Regions from separate parts of the Streptosporangium sp. NPDC001559 genome, predicted to be linked through region 1. Evidence: riboswitches for the same ligand, from Rfam matches in the RefSeq annotation. Region 1 holds a riboswitch; the other holds the start of a gene.
What was found. A riboswitch is a leader RNA that binds a small molecule or an ion and turns the genes downstream of it on or off. The one in region 1 is predicted to bind cobalamin.
Positions count from the first base shown of each region.

Region 2: it holds a riboswitch for cobalamin, as region 1 does, so the genes downstream of both, ACFYY8_RS23325 (ABC transporter substrate-binding protein) here and ACFYY8_RS16710 (ribonucleoside-diphosphate reductase subunit alpha) in region 1, are expected to answer to the same signal.

Region 1 is NZ_JBIAVG010000006.1:349,953-356,986, forward strand. Features, by position in the region: gene glmS (glutamine--fructose-6-phosphate transaminase (isomerizing)) at 1-421, shown strand, start outside; gene ACFYY8_RS16705 (Bug family tripartite tricarboxylate transporter substrate binding protein) at 522-1,541, shown strand; cobalamin riboswitch at 1,546-1,746, shown strand; gene ACFYY8_RS16710 (ribonucleoside-diphosphate reductase subunit alpha) at 1,897-4,104, shown strand; gene ACFYY8_RS16715 (ribonucleotide-diphosphate reductase subunit beta) at 4,139-5,134, shown strand; gene ACFYY8_RS16720 (mechanosensitive ion channel family protein) at 5,195-6,214, shown strand; gene ACFYY8_RS16725 (hypothetical protein) at 6,259-7,034, opposite strand, start outside.
Region 2 is NZ_JBIAVG010000010.1:238,908-245,941, forward strand. Features, by position in the region: gene ACFYY8_RS23310 (metallophosphoesterase family protein) at 1-378, shown strand, start outside; gene ACFYY8_RS23315 (ArsR/SmtB family transcription factor) at 397-621, opposite strand; gene alaS (alanine--tRNA ligase) at 721-3,366, opposite strand; cobalamin riboswitch at 3,505-3,631, shown strand; gene ACFYY8_RS23325 (ABC transporter substrate-binding protein) at 3,824-4,828, shown strand; gene ACFYY8_RS23330 (FecCD family ABC transporter permease) at 4,825-5,889, shown strand; gene ACFYY8_RS23335 (ABC transporter ATP-binding protein) at 5,889-6,668, shown strand; gene ACFYY8_RS23340 (NAD(P)-dependent oxidoreductase) at 6,682-7,034, opposite strand, start outside.

The sequences.
Region 1 (7,034 bases):
GATGTTCGTCGGCAGGGTCAGGGGATACCCGGTGGCCAGGGAGGGCGCGCAGAAGCTCAAGGAGGTCTCCTACGTGCACGCCGAGGCCTACCCGGCCAGCGAGCTCAAGCACGGGCCGCTGGCGCTGATCGGCCCGGAGATGCCGACCGTGGCGGTCGTCCCCGACGACGAGCTGCTGGACAAGAACCTCACCACGCTGGGGGAGATCCGCGCGCGCGGCGGGCGGGTGCTCATGGTCGGGCACCGGGAGGCCGATCCCAAGCTGGCCGACGACTGCCTGGTGGTGCCCAGGAACGAGATCGAGCTCGACCCGATCCTGCTGTCGATCCCGCTGCAGCTGTTCGCCTACCACGCGGCCGTCGCGCTCGGCCGCGACGTGGACAAGCCGCGCAACCTCGCCAAGAGCGTCACCGTGGAGTGATCGCGGACCATCCCTGATGCCCCAATTGCGGTGCAGAGAGTGACATATCTGCAACGTAGGGTATCGAGAGATCTGGGGGATCTCGGCGGAAGGGACGCTTATGCACCGTAGGCGATTCCTCGCGCTCGCGCTGGGGGTCATGGCCGCCGGGGGCTGCGGTGACATGGGCGGCCCCGGCGCGGGGTGGGCGCGCAGACTGACCATCGTCGCGCCGGTCGTCCGCGGGCGGCGCTGGGACCAGGCCGCCCGCGCGCTGGCCGCGATCCTGACCGGGGAGGGAATGGCCGGGGCGGTGGAGGTGAGTGGCGCGGGCGCCCAGGGGATGGCCGCGCTGACCGCGTTCGCCGCCGTCAGGGGCTCCTTCGCGCGCGAGGGCAGGGTGTTCCTGGCGGGCGTGCCGATGCTGGCGGGCGGCGAGACCGCCGACGCGGACTCCGTGCTGGCGGCCTCGACGCCGCTGGCCAGGCTGGCCGGAGACTGGTCCGTCCTGGCCGTCTCCCCGAACTCCCTGCTGCGGACCTTCGAGGACTTCGCCGCGGCGCTGCGCCGCGACCCGGTGCGGCTGGTGGTCGGGGGAGGGGCCGAGGGCGGCTCCGACCACGTGCTCTACGGCATGATCGGCAAGTGTCTCGGCGTCGACGTCAGGCTGATGGAGTACGCGGGCTACCCGACCGAGTCGGAGGCCGTCGAGGCGCTCAACGAGGGGCGGGTGGCCGCGCTTCTCGGCTCGGCGGGCTCCCTCCTGCCGAAGATCGCCACGGGCCGGCTGATGCCGCTCGCGGTCTCCTCGGGGGAGCGGATCGACGGCATCGACGCGCCGACGCTGATGGAGCGGGAGGTGCGCCTTGAGTACGCCGACTGGTGCGGGGTGCTCGGCCCCCGGGCCATGAGCCCCGGCGACCGGGACGAGGCGGTCGCCCTGTGCGACCGGATCGACGCCTCGCCCCGATGGCAGGCCGTGTGCGCGGCCAACGGCTGGCACCGGGCGTACCTGAGCGGTGACGACTTCCGCCAGTGGCTGGTCACAGAGACCCGCCGTACCCGCGCGGTGCTCAACGAGCTCGGGTTGCTGAGCATCCCCGACACAAACTGTTGGGGCGGTTGCGTCAGGCGGCACTAGATGTAGGATCCTGGTCGTCGCTGGTTCGCCCACGAGGGCGAGGCAACAGGGAACCCGGTGAGAGACCGGGACTGCCCCGCAGCGGTGAACGGGAACGAAAGCCGTCAACTGAGCACTGGGTGAACCACGCCCGGGAAGCGACGGCCGGTAGGAGCGCGCGTCACGCCCGTGAGTCCGAAGACCTGCCCGCGGTGTGTGGAGAGGGGACCGATCAGGTCCCCGCTCGGCACGAGAGTTGTCCAGGGCTTCGAGGGAGAGCCGCGGGACGAGGCGGTCCGGCGTGCCCGGGAGCCGCCCGTTGACGCGCGCCCTGCTCCGTGAGCCGTACGGGGATTACCTGCACGAGGGGTGGCACGTGACACAGACCTTGGCCGAGAAGGCGGAGAAGACCGGGCACTCGCCGGACGATCGCAGGCGGGCGATCGAGGAGGCCGCGGCCCGGGTGATCACCGACCCGGAGAACTCCAGGGTCGCCGCCAGGCTGCTGACCGGCCTGATCGCCGAGGAGGCCGCCGAGCACGGCGTCACGACCTTCTCCGAGTCGATCGCCGCGTCCCACGGCGTCGGGCTCCTGCAGGACGGGCTGGCCGCCTTCGTCGCCGCCAACGCCGCCGCCCTCGACGCGCTGGTCGACCCGGCCGCCGACGACCGGTTCGAGTACTTCGGGCTGCGCACCGTCTACGACCGCTACCTGCTGCGCCACCCGAGCACCCGCAAGGTCCTCGAACGCCCCCAGCACTTCCTGCTGCGCGTGGCCTGCGGCCTGTCGGAGACGGTCGAGGAGGCCGCCGAGCTGTACGGGCTCATGGCCACCCTGTCCTACCTGCCCAGTTCGCCCACCCTGTTCAACTCCGGTTCCCGCAGGCCCCAGCTGTCCTCCTGCTTCCTGCTCGACTCGCCGAGGGACGAGCTCGAGGCCATCTACCAGCGCTACGGCCAGGTCGCCCGCCTGTCGAAGTACGCCGGGGGCATCGGCATCGCCTGGACCCGGGTCCGCTCGCGCGGCTCGCTGATCCGCGGCACCAACGGTCACTCGAACGGCATCGTGCCGTGGCTGCGCACCCTCGACTCCAGCGTCGCCGCCGTCAACCAGGGCGGTCGTCGCAAGGGCGCCGCCTGCGTCTACCTGGAGCCCTGGCACGCCGACATCGAGGAGTTCCTCGAACTGCGCGACAACACCGGTGAGGAGGCGCGCCGTACGCACAATCTGAACCTCGCCAACTGGATCCCCGACGAGTTCATGCGGCGGGTCGAGGCCGACGAGATGTGGTCGCTGTTCGACCCCAAGGAGGTCCCGCACCTCACCGACCTGTACGGCGAGGCGTTCGAGGAGGCCTACCGCAGGGCGGAGGCCGAGGGCGGGTTCGTCAGGCAGGTCCCGGCCCGCGCCCTGTACGGCCGCATGATGCGCACGCTCGCCCAGACCGGCAACGGCTGGATGACCTTCAAGGACGCCTCGAACCGGACCTCGAACCAGACGGCCCGCCCGGGCAACGTCATCCACCTGTCGAACCTGTGCACCGAGATCCTGGAGGTCACCAGCGACGCGGAGACCGCCGTCTGCAACCTCGGCTCGATCAACCTGGCGGCCCACCTGACCGTGGACGGTGTGGACTGGGAGCGGCTGCGCCGTACGGCTCGCACCGCGGTCAGGTTCCTGGACAGGACCATCGACCTGGGCTTCTACCCGACACCCGAGGCCCGCGCGGCCAACGAGCGCTGGCGGCCCGTCGGGCTGGGCGTGATGGGGCTGGCCGACGTCTTCTTCGCGCTGCGGCTGCCGTTCGACTCGCCGGGGGCGCTTGAGCTGTCGACCCGGATCGCCGAGGAGATCGCGCTGGCCGCCTACGCCACCTCCAGTGACCTGGCCGCCGAGCGGGGGCGCCATCCCGCCTACGGGGACACCCGCGCCGCCGACGGCGTGCTGCACCCCGACCACTACGGGGCCGCCCGTTCGGCGGAGTGGACGGCGCTCAGGGAGCGGATCGCCGTGACCGGCCTGCGCAACTCGCTGATGATCGCGATCGCCCCCACGGCCACCATCGCCTCCATCGCGGGCTGCTACGAGTGCATCGAGCCCCAGGTGTCGAACGTCTTCAAGCGCGAGACCCTCTCCGGGGAGTTCCTCCAGGTCAACCGCTATCTGGTCGCCGACCTCACGGCCCGGGGCCTGTGGACCCCGCAGATCAGGGACGCGATCAAGCGGGCGGACGGCTCGATCCAGGACGTCCCGGGCATCCCCGACGACCTCAGGACGCTCTACCGGACCGCGTGGGAGCTGCCGCAGAAGGCGCTGATCGACCTGGCCGCGGCGCGCGCGCCGTACATCGACCAGTCGCAGTCGCTCAACCTGTTCATGGCGACCCCGACCATCGGCAAGCTCTCCTCGATGTACGCCTACGCCTGGCGCTCGGGCCTGAAGACCACCTACTACCTGCGTTCCCGCCCGGCCACCCGCATCGCGCAGACCACCGTTTCAGCCGCGGCGGCCGTCGCCGGAACCGAGCAGGACGTGATCGCCTGCTCGCTGGAGAACCCCGAGTACTGCGACGCCTGCCAGTAGGCCCCGTGACCCAAGCCGAAAGGTCATTCTCCGAATGCTGCTCGACCCCGGTATGAACCTCACCCTGCGTCCCATGCGCTACCCGGACTTCTACGAACGCTACCGGGCGGCCATCCGCAACACCTGGACCGTCGAGGAGGTGGACCTCAACTCCGACGTGGCGGACCTGGCCAGGATGACACCGGAGGAACGCCACCTGATCAACCGTCTCGTCGCGTTCTTCGCGACCGGTGACTCGATCGTGGCCAACAACCTGGTGCTCAACCTCTACCAGCACGTCAACGCCCCCGAGGCGCGCCTGTACCTCAGCAGGCAGCTCTACGAGGAGGCGGTGCACGTCCAGTTCTACCTGACCCTGCTCGACACCTACCTGCCCGACCATGAGGAGCGGGCCAGGGCCTTCGCCGCGATCGAGCACATCCCCTCGATCAGGGACAAGGCCGAGTTCTGCTTCCGGTGGATCGACTCGCTCGGCGGGCTGACCAGCCTGCAGACGAGGGACGACCGGCGGGCGTTCCTGCTCAACCTGATCTGTTTCGCCGCGTGCATCGAGGGCCTGTTCTTCTACGGGGCCTTCGCCTACGTCTACTGGTTCCGCTCGCGGGGCCTGCTCGGCGGCCTGGCCACCGGGACCAACTGGGTCTTCCGCGACGAGTCCATGCACATGGAGTTCGCCTTCTCCGTGGTGGACACCGTACGGGCCGAGGAACCCGGCCTGTTCGACGACGAGCTCGGCGCCCAGGTCACCCGGATGCTCGAGGAGGCGGTGGCGGCGGAGCTGGCCTTCGCCGAGGACCTGTGCGGCGAGGGCCGGTCCGGGATGGACCCCGACCAGATGAGGCAGTACCTCGAATACGTGGCCGACCAGCGGCTGACCCGGCTCCGGCTGCCCGTCCGGTACGGCACCGCCAACCCCTTCGCGTTCATGGAGCTGCAGGACGTCCAGGAGCTCGCGAACTTCTTCGAGCGGAGAGTTTCGGCCTATCAGATAGCAGTTGAGGGAACTGTCGCTTTTGACGAGGCCTTCTGAATAGGCCGCGCGTCCCGGGGCATCGACCCGGCAAGCGACCGTCAGGGGGGAAGAGCGTCCGTGTCCAGATGGATCATCCTGATCGCCTCGATGCTGGCCGCCGTCGCCTGCGTGGAGATGGTACGGCGGGCACTGCGCTGGAGGCTGATCGGCGAGCGGTGGGTCCTGGCCGGGCCGCTCGTGCGCCGCTGTACCTGGCCCGCCTTCGCCCTGGCGGTCGTGGCGACCGCCAACACGCTCTACCTTCCCGGCATGGCCAGGGGGACGGTCGACGACGCGATCGAGCGGACGATCACCCTTTTCATGATCGGATGCGTCACCTGGCTGGCCATCCAGGCCGCCTACGCGGTCACCGACGTGGTCCTCGACCGCCTGGTCAGCGTCGAGGGGGAGCGCAACCGGCGGGCCAGGAGGATCCGCACCCAGATCTCCCTGGTCCGCCGGGTCGCCTCAGCGGTGGTCGTCCTGGTGGCGCTGGGCGCCATGCTGTTCACCTTCCCGCAGGTGCGCGCGCTCGGCGCCGGACTGCTCGCCTCGGCGGGCATCGCGGGCGTCGTCGTCGGCATCGCCGCCCAGTCGATGCTGGGCAACCTGCTGGCCGGCCTGCAACTGGTCTTCAGCGACGCGCTCAGACTCGACGACGTGGTGGTCGTGCAGGGGGAGTGGGGGCGGATCGAGGAGCTCAGCCTCACCTACGTGGTGCTGCGCCTGTGGGACGAACGCAGGCTGGTGCTCCCGGTCTCCTACTTCACCACCAACCCGTTCGAGAACTGGACCAGGCACACCAGCCGGGTGATCGGCGCGGTGATGCTCAGGATCGACTGGACCGTCCCCGTCGAGGAACTGCGCGTCGAGCTCTACCGGGCCCTGCGCGAGCATCCGCTGTGGGACCAGAAGGACTGGACCCTCCAGGTCACCGACACCCTGCCGAACGGGCTGCTCGAAGTGCGGGCGCTGATGAGCGCCGCCGACTCGCCGAGCGCCTTCGACCTCAAGTGCGACATGCGCGAGCACCTGGTGAGATACGTCAGGGAGAAGTACCCGGAGGCGCTGCCCAGGCTCAGGGTGGACATGGCGTGACCCCGGGCCCGGCCCGGTCAGGACGGTGGCTCAGGAGGGTGGGCTCAGGACGACGGGCCGGGGCGCAGCACCCGGGCCGCGCCCGCGATCAGGGCGGTGGCCAGGATCCAGCCCGAGGCGATCAGCGTCCAGGCCAGCCACCGCGTCCAGCCGGTCGGGTCCCACGCCCCCCGCTGCTCGAAGACGCTCACCGGAGCCAGCAGGTCCAGCGTGTAGACGAACGGCTGGAAGACCCTGATCTCCTCCGGGTCGATCTGCGTCGGGGGGACCGCGGCGAAGACCCCGGTGCCCGCGGCCAGCAGCACCGCGACCCACAGCCCGGCGAGCCAGGGGCGGTAGCCGTACCCGACGACGAGGTCGAGCAGCCTGCCCCAGATCCGGCCCGCGGGCCTGAGCGTACGGCGGCGCCGCCGCTGCTTGGCCAGCAGCACCCGCCGGGCGTCCTGCTCGTGGCCGATCCGGCGGAACCACGCCGCCAGTTGCTCGTACGGCTGCGGCCGGTAGCCGTAGGAGTCCTTGTCCACCCAGACCAGGCGGTCGTTGACGCTCCAGGCCGAGCCGCGCAGCGCCTCGTAGACGAGCCCGTTGAGATACACCGCGCCCGGATAGTCCGCCGGGGTGTCGAGCAGCACGCCGATACGGGAGTAGGCGAGGTTGACCTCGCCCTCGATGGAGTCGGGCCGCAGGATCAGCTCGTCCATCTGGGCGTGACTCAGGTGCAGCACCCGGCCGGGAGCCCGCAGCGTCGCCCCGTCGAAGGACAGGACGCCGTTGACGCGCGAGTTGCGCATCCTGATCGTGCCGGTCGCCTGGAAACCAC
Region 2 (7,034 bases), on a different contig from region 1:
AACGAGGTCGTGCTGGTCGACACCCGGCTTGAGCGCTGGGCGGAGGTCTTCGCCGACCTGCCCGACGACGTGCGCACCGTGGTGTGCGGGCACACGCACATGCCGTACCTGCGGCTCGTGGACGAGCGTCTCGTGGTGAACGCCGGAAGCATCGGCATGCCCTACGGCCGCACCGGCGGCCACTGGCTGCTGCTGCGCGACGGCCAGGTCCAGATCCGCCGCACCCCGTTCGACCTCGGCGACGCCGTGGAGTCCGTGGTGCGGAGGTCGGGCTACCACGACTGCCGCTCGTGGGCCGAGCACTACATCCACGCCGTCACGACGGACGCGGAGGCCGTCACCGCCTTCGGCCCGCGCGACGGCCGTACGACCAGCTGAACGCCCTCATCCGATCGCTCAGGAGGTGGGGGCGGCCGCCAGCCCGTCACCGAGGGGACTCCTGCGGTACAGGACGTGCCGTCCGTCGCGGGCCCTGGTGACCAGGCCGGTGCCGTACGGCACGCGCAGGTGCTGGGAGACGGCGCTGGGGGTCACCCTCAGGCGGCGGGCGAGTTCGACCGTCGGCAACGGCTCCTCGAGCAGGCCGAGCAGCGTGGCCCTGGGCGCGCCCAGCAGCGCCACCAGGGCGCCGGCGTCCGGGGGAACGCGAGCCGTACGCGGCCACGAGCCGGCGCCACGTCAGCGTCTACGAACACGCCGGGTGAACCGGGGCGGTTCCGGTCACTCCGGCGTTCGGTCCGCGAGGAGGGCGGCGAGGGCGGCCAAGGCCTTGTCGGGGTCGGCGGGCCTGCGGCCCTGAGCCGTCTCGGCGTTGCCGCCGCCCCGGCCCTCGGGAAGCGCCCTGACCAGGTCCGCGGCGGCCAGTCCCCGGGTACGGCCCGCGGCGTTCACGGTGACCACGAGGGCCGTGCCGGACAGCACCGCGGCGACGCCCGGCCGGTCCTCGGGCAGGGCCGTGCCGACGCGCTCCGCCAGGAGACGGGCGTCGGTCTCCGTGGTGCCGGTGGCCAGCAGGACGTCGCCGTGGACGGTCGCGGTCGCGGCGACCTGGCCGGCCTCGACGGTGAGGAGCCGGTCGCGGAGCCTGGCCGTCTCGCGTTCGCTCTCCCTGAGGCGTTCGGCGAGGGCGGCGACCCGGTCGGCGACCTCCGCGCGGGGGGCGTTGAACCGCTCGGCGATCCGGGAGACGAGGTCGCGCTCGCGGGCGAGGTAGCGGAAGGACTCGATGCCGGTGACGGCCTCGATGCGGCGCTGTCCCGAGCCGACCGACGACTCGGCGGTGACGGCGATGCCGCCGATCTGGGAGGAGCGGTCGACGTGGGTGCCGCCGCACAGCTCCCGCGACCAGGCGCCGCCGATCTCGACGACCCGGACGGTCTCGTCGTAGGTCTCGCCGAACAGCGCCAGCGCCCCGATCTCACGGGCCTCCCGAAGGGGCATGTGGCGTACCTCGACCGGCAGGTCCCCGCGGATCGCGACGTTGGCGGCGTCCTCGATCTCCCCCCGGACCCCGGCGGGCAGGGCGCCGCGCCAGGAGAAGTCCAGGCGCAGGTGGCCGGGCCGGTTGTAGGAGCCGGACTGCAGGGCGGCCGGGCCGAGCGTGGCGCGCAGCGCGGCGTGCACGACGTGGGTCGCCGAGTGGGCCTGGCGGGCGCCCGCGCGCCACTCGGGGTCGACCTGGGCGCGCACGGGCTGTCCCGGCGCCAGCTCCCCGTCCAGGACGCGCACCTGGTGCACGACCAGCCCGGGGACGGGGCGTTGCACGTCCAGCACCTCGGCGGACAGGCTCGGGCCGTGCAGCGTGCCCGCGTCGCTCTCCTGGCCGCCGGACTCGGCGTAGAACGGGGTGCGGTCGAGGACGACGCCGACGATCTGGCCCGCGACGGCCGTGGTCACGGGCGCCCCGTCGCGGAGCACGGCCAGGACCGTCGAGTCGGTGGTCAGCGTCGTGTACGCCTGCCAGTCGGTGGGGCCGTGCTCGTCGAGAAGCGCTCGGTGCAGGCCGGTGTCGGCGTGGCCTGTCTTCCTGGCGCGGGTGTCCTCGCGGGCTCGGCGCCGCTGTTCGGCCATCAGCTCCCTGAACCCGGTGACGTCCACGTCGAGGCCGTGTTCGGCGGCGATCTCGACGGTCAGGTCGATCGGGAAGCCGTAGGTGTCGTGCAGCTTGAAGGCCGTGGCCGCTGGCAGCCGTTCCCCGGTCCGGGTGATGGCCCGGTCGAGCAGCGCGCTGCCCTGGCGCAACGTCGAGCGGAAGGTCTCCTCCTCGCCGTAGGCGTAGGCCGAGATCCGGTCGAAGTCGGCGGCCAGCTCCGGGTAGGAGGGCGCCATGCAGTCGCGGGCCACCGGCAGCAGTTCGGGTAGGACCGGGTCCTCGTAACCGAGCAGCCGGACGGCGCGGATCGCGCGGCGCAGGATCCGGCGCAGCACGTAGCCGCGTCCCTCGTTTGAGGGGGTGACGCCGTCGCCGATCAGCATGAGCGCGGTGCGGACGTGGTCGGCGACGACCCGGAGCCGGACGTCGTCGGGGTGGCTCTCGGCCGCGGACGGCCCGGAGCGCACGCCGTACCTGGTTCCGGTCAGCGCCGCCGCGGCGTCCAGGACGGGCCGGGTCTCGTCGGTCTCGTAGAGGTTGTCGACGCCCTGGAGCAGCGCCGCCATGCGTTCCAGGCCCATGCCGGTGTCGATGTTGCGGGAGGGCAGCTCGCCGAGGATCGGGTAGTCCTCCTTGCCGACGCCCTCGCCCCGCTCGTACTGCATGAAGACCAGGTTCCAGAACTCGAGGTAACGGTCCTCGTCGACCTCGGGCCCGCCCTCTCGCCCGTAGGCCGGGCCACGGTCGTAGTAGAGCTCGGAGCAGGGCCCGCACGGCCCGGGGACTCCCATGGACCAGAAGTTGTCGGCCTTGCCGCGCCGTACGACGCGGACCTCGGGCAGGCCGATCACGTCCCGCCACAGGGCGTGGGCCTCGTCGTCGTCCAGGTAGACGGTGGCCCAGATCCGGTCGGGGTCGAGGCCGTAGCCTCCCTCGGCCCGAGGCTTGACCGTCAGGTCCCAGGCGAGCCTGATCGCCTCCTCCTTGAAGTAGTCGCCGAAGGAGAAGTTGCCGCTCATCTGGAAGAACGTGCCGTGCCTGGTGGTCTTGCCGACCTCGTCGATGTCGAGGGTGCGGACGCACTTCTGCACGCTGGCCGCCCGGGGGGACGGCGGTGTCCGCTGCCCGAGGAGGTAGGGCTTGAACGGCACCATGCCCGCGTTGACGAACAGCAGTGTCGGGTCGTCGGCGGGCAGCGGCGCGCTGGCGGCCACGGTGTGCCCCGCCGCCGCGAAGTGCTCAAGGAACCGCCGTTTGACCTCCGCCGTCCGCACTTGCCCTCCCGAATACTGCCAGTCTTTGCAATTGCAAATTTGTTGCAACAAGGCATCGTACAGCCGCCGCCGGAACCGGAAGCCATCTTCAGCGCATCAACGGCTTCGTGCAATGATGACCGGCGAAGGCGAGCGCGGACGAGGAAGCCGGTGCGAATCCGGCGCGGTCCCGCCACTGTGATCGGCGAGCGGACCCCCACGAGGTCACCGCCCCCTGCGGGGTGGGAAGACGGGGGCGAGCATCGACCCGAGAGCCAGGAGACTCACGCGGTCGCCTCCTCGACGAACTGGGGCGGATCTCCCCGGAGAGGAACGGGTCGGCCGATGGATGACCTCGCGTGGCGACGACCGCACGAGCCCTCCGCGCCGGCGTGTGCCCGGAGACGACCTCCTGGCCGGTTCCGTGATCTTCCGGCAGGGCCGTCCCATGGTGCAGATCCCGTGAGAGGAACCGTCCGTGACGGTCAGACGTCCCCTGTCCCTGTTGCTCGCCCTGTCCTGTGCCGTGCTCCTGGCCGGTTGTGGCGCCTCCGCCGGGGAACCGGCGCCCTCCGGAGCCCCGGCTGAAGGCCCTGCCGGGGCCGTCGCGGGCTTCCCGGTCACCCTCGACGACTGCGGCGTCAGGACGACCTACGACCGGCCGCCGCGGCGGGCGGTCTCGCTCAACCAGCACGCGACCGAGGTGATGCTGGCGCTGGGACTGCAGGGGTCGATGGCCGGCACCGGATATCTCGACGACAAGGTCCTGCCCGAGTACCGGGCCGCCTACGACGGGGTGAAGGTGCTGTCCAGGCGGTACCCCTCCTACGAGGCGCTGCTGGCCGAGGAGCCCGACTTCGTCTACGGCGGTTTCTCCAGCGCCTTCGACGAGAAGGAGGGCCGCGGCCGCGACGCGCTGGGCAAGGCCGGGATCGACACCTACCTCAACGTCGAGCAGTGCCCGTCCGGCCCCGTGGACATGGACCTGATGGACCGGGAGATCCGCAACGTCGCCACGATCTTCGGCGTGCGCGAGCGGGCCGAGGCGCTCATCACCCGTCTGCACGAGCCTTTGGCGCGGGTGAGGGAGAGGCTCGCCGACGTCGAGCCGGTCAGGTTGTTCGTCTACGACAGCGGTGACAAGACCGCCTTCACCGCCGGGGGCAGGGGCGTCGGCGACGAGATCATCACGCTGGCGGGCGCGCGGAACGTCTTCACCGACGTGGACAAGGCATGGGCCGACGTGTCGTTCGAGCAGGTCGCCGAGCGCGCGCCCGACTGGATCGTCGTCTACGACTACGGCGACGAGAAGGTCGAGGACAAGAAGAGGTTCCTGCTGTCGAACCCGGCGCTCGCCGACGTTCCGGCGATCAGGCACAGGCGGTTCGCGGTGCTGCCGCTGTCGTCGGTCGTGCTCGGGGTCCGGGCGCCGTCCGCGGTGGAGTCGCTGGCCCGGCAGATCCACCCCGACCGGTTCGAGTGAGCGGCCTGACCGGGCTCTCCCGGACCACGCCCGTCACCCGGCGCCCCGGCCTGCCGTACCCGCTGACGCTCGCGCTGTGCGCGCTGCTGCTCTGCGGGGCGGTCACGGCGGGGGTCGCGGCCGGTTCGATCAGCCTGCCCGCCGGGCAGGTGTGGGGCATCCTGCTGCACCGCCTCAACCCCGCGCTGGCCGAACCGGTCTGGTCGCCGGTCAGGGAGACCGTCGTCATGGACGTACGGCTGCCACGGGTGATCCTGTGCGGGGTCATCGGCGCCGGTCTCTCGGTCTGCGGGATGGCGTTGCAGGCGCTGGTGCGCAACCCGCTGGCCGATCCGATGCTGCTGGGCGTCTCCTCCGGCGCCAGTGTGGGCGCGGTGAGCGTGACGGTGTTCGGCCTGACCTTCCTCGGGCCGTTCTCCCTGCCGGTCGCCGCGTTCGCGGGGGCGCTGGCGGCGCTGGTCACGGTCTATCTCCTGGCCCGGTCCGGCGGGCGGATGACCACGGTGCGGCTGGTGCTGGCCGGGGTGGCGACGGCCGAGGTGCTGTCGGCGACGGCCAGCTTCCTGGTGGTGACCTCCGACGACCCGCACCGAGCCCAGTCGGCCGTCCGCTGGATGCTCGGCGGCGTCGCGGGGACGACGTGGACGACGGTGTGGGTGCCCGCGGCGGCCGTGACGGCGGGCACCGTCGTCCTGCTGGGCGTCTCGCGCCCGCTGAACCTGCTGCTGGCCGGGGAGGAGGCCGCCGCCTCCCTGGGGCTGGACGTGCACCGCTTCAGGACGGCGCTGTTCGTGCTGGTGGCGATGGTGATCGGCACCGTCGTCGCGGTCAGCGGGACCATCGGGTTCGTCGGGCTGATCATGCCCCATGTGGTGCGGCTGCTCGTCGGTGCCGACCACCGGCGGGCGCTTCCGGCCACGGCGTTGCTCGGGGCGGCGTTCCTCATCATGGCCGACCTGGTCGCCAGGACGCTGATCACCCCCGAGGAGGTCCCGGTGGGGATCATCACGGCGCTGGTCGGCGGGCCGTTCTTCCTGTGGCTGATGCGGAGGAGGACCTGATGGGCGCTCTGGCCGTACGGGAGGTCTCGGTGCGGATCGGCGGCAGGGACCTGGTTCGCGCGGTGACGTTCGAGGTGGCCCCCGGTGAGGTGCTCGGCCTGGCCGGGCCCAACGGCGCGGGCAAGTCGACCCTGCTGAGAACCCTCTACCGGGTGCTGCGCCCCACCGCCGGGCAGGTGCTCCTCGACGGGCACGACGTGTGGCGGACGCCGGGCAGATGGCTGGCCCGCCGGCTGGCCGCGGTGCTTCAGGAGGGCGGCGGCGACTTCGGGCTGAGCGTCCACGACATGGTGTCCATGGGACGTACCCCGCACAAACGGGCCTTCGACGGCGACTCCCCCGCCGACCGGGCGATCATCGCCGAGGCGCTGGAACGGCTGGACGTGGCCGATCTGGCCCACGCGCCCTTCGACCGGCTCTCCGGCGGGGAGAAGCAGCGGGTGCTGATCGCCCGGGCGCTGGCGCAGCGGCCGGAGGTGATGGTGCTGGACGAGCCGACCAACCACCTCGACCTGCGCCACCAGCTCGACGCGCTGCGTCTGGTGCGCGGGCTCGGGATCACCGCGGTGATCGCGCTGCACGACCTCAACCTGGCCGCCGCGTTCTGTGACCGCCTGTGCGTCATGGACGGCGGCGCGGTCGTGGCGCTCGGGACCCCGCGCGAGGTGCTGACGCCTGAACTGCTGCGGGACGTCTACCGGGTGGACGCCGAGGTCGGCGCGCATCCGAGGACGGGCGTCCCCCAGGTGACGCTGATCACCGAGGGGGACGCGCCGTGAGGGAATCCGTGCCTCAGTAGCCCAGTGAGACGGTGTGGCCGACGGTCTCGGGGGCGGCCAGCGTGGCGAGGATGGCGTCGGCGAGGTCCGCGCGGGAGATGAAGATGCCCCCTCTGACGTTGACGTCGACGGCGGTGCGGTACGGCTTGCGCCTGCCGTCGGTGAGCCGGGGCGGACGCATGATGGTCCAGTCCAGGCCACTGGCGCGGACGGCGTCGTCGGTGCGGACGAAGTCGGCGAACCCCTCACGCAGGAGGCGCCGCAGCATCGGCTTGACCAGCAGGCGGCTGGCCGGTCCGTCGCCGCTGTCGACGATGTGGCCGCTGGCCGTGACGACGACAAGGCGGCGGGTCCCCGCGGCGCGCA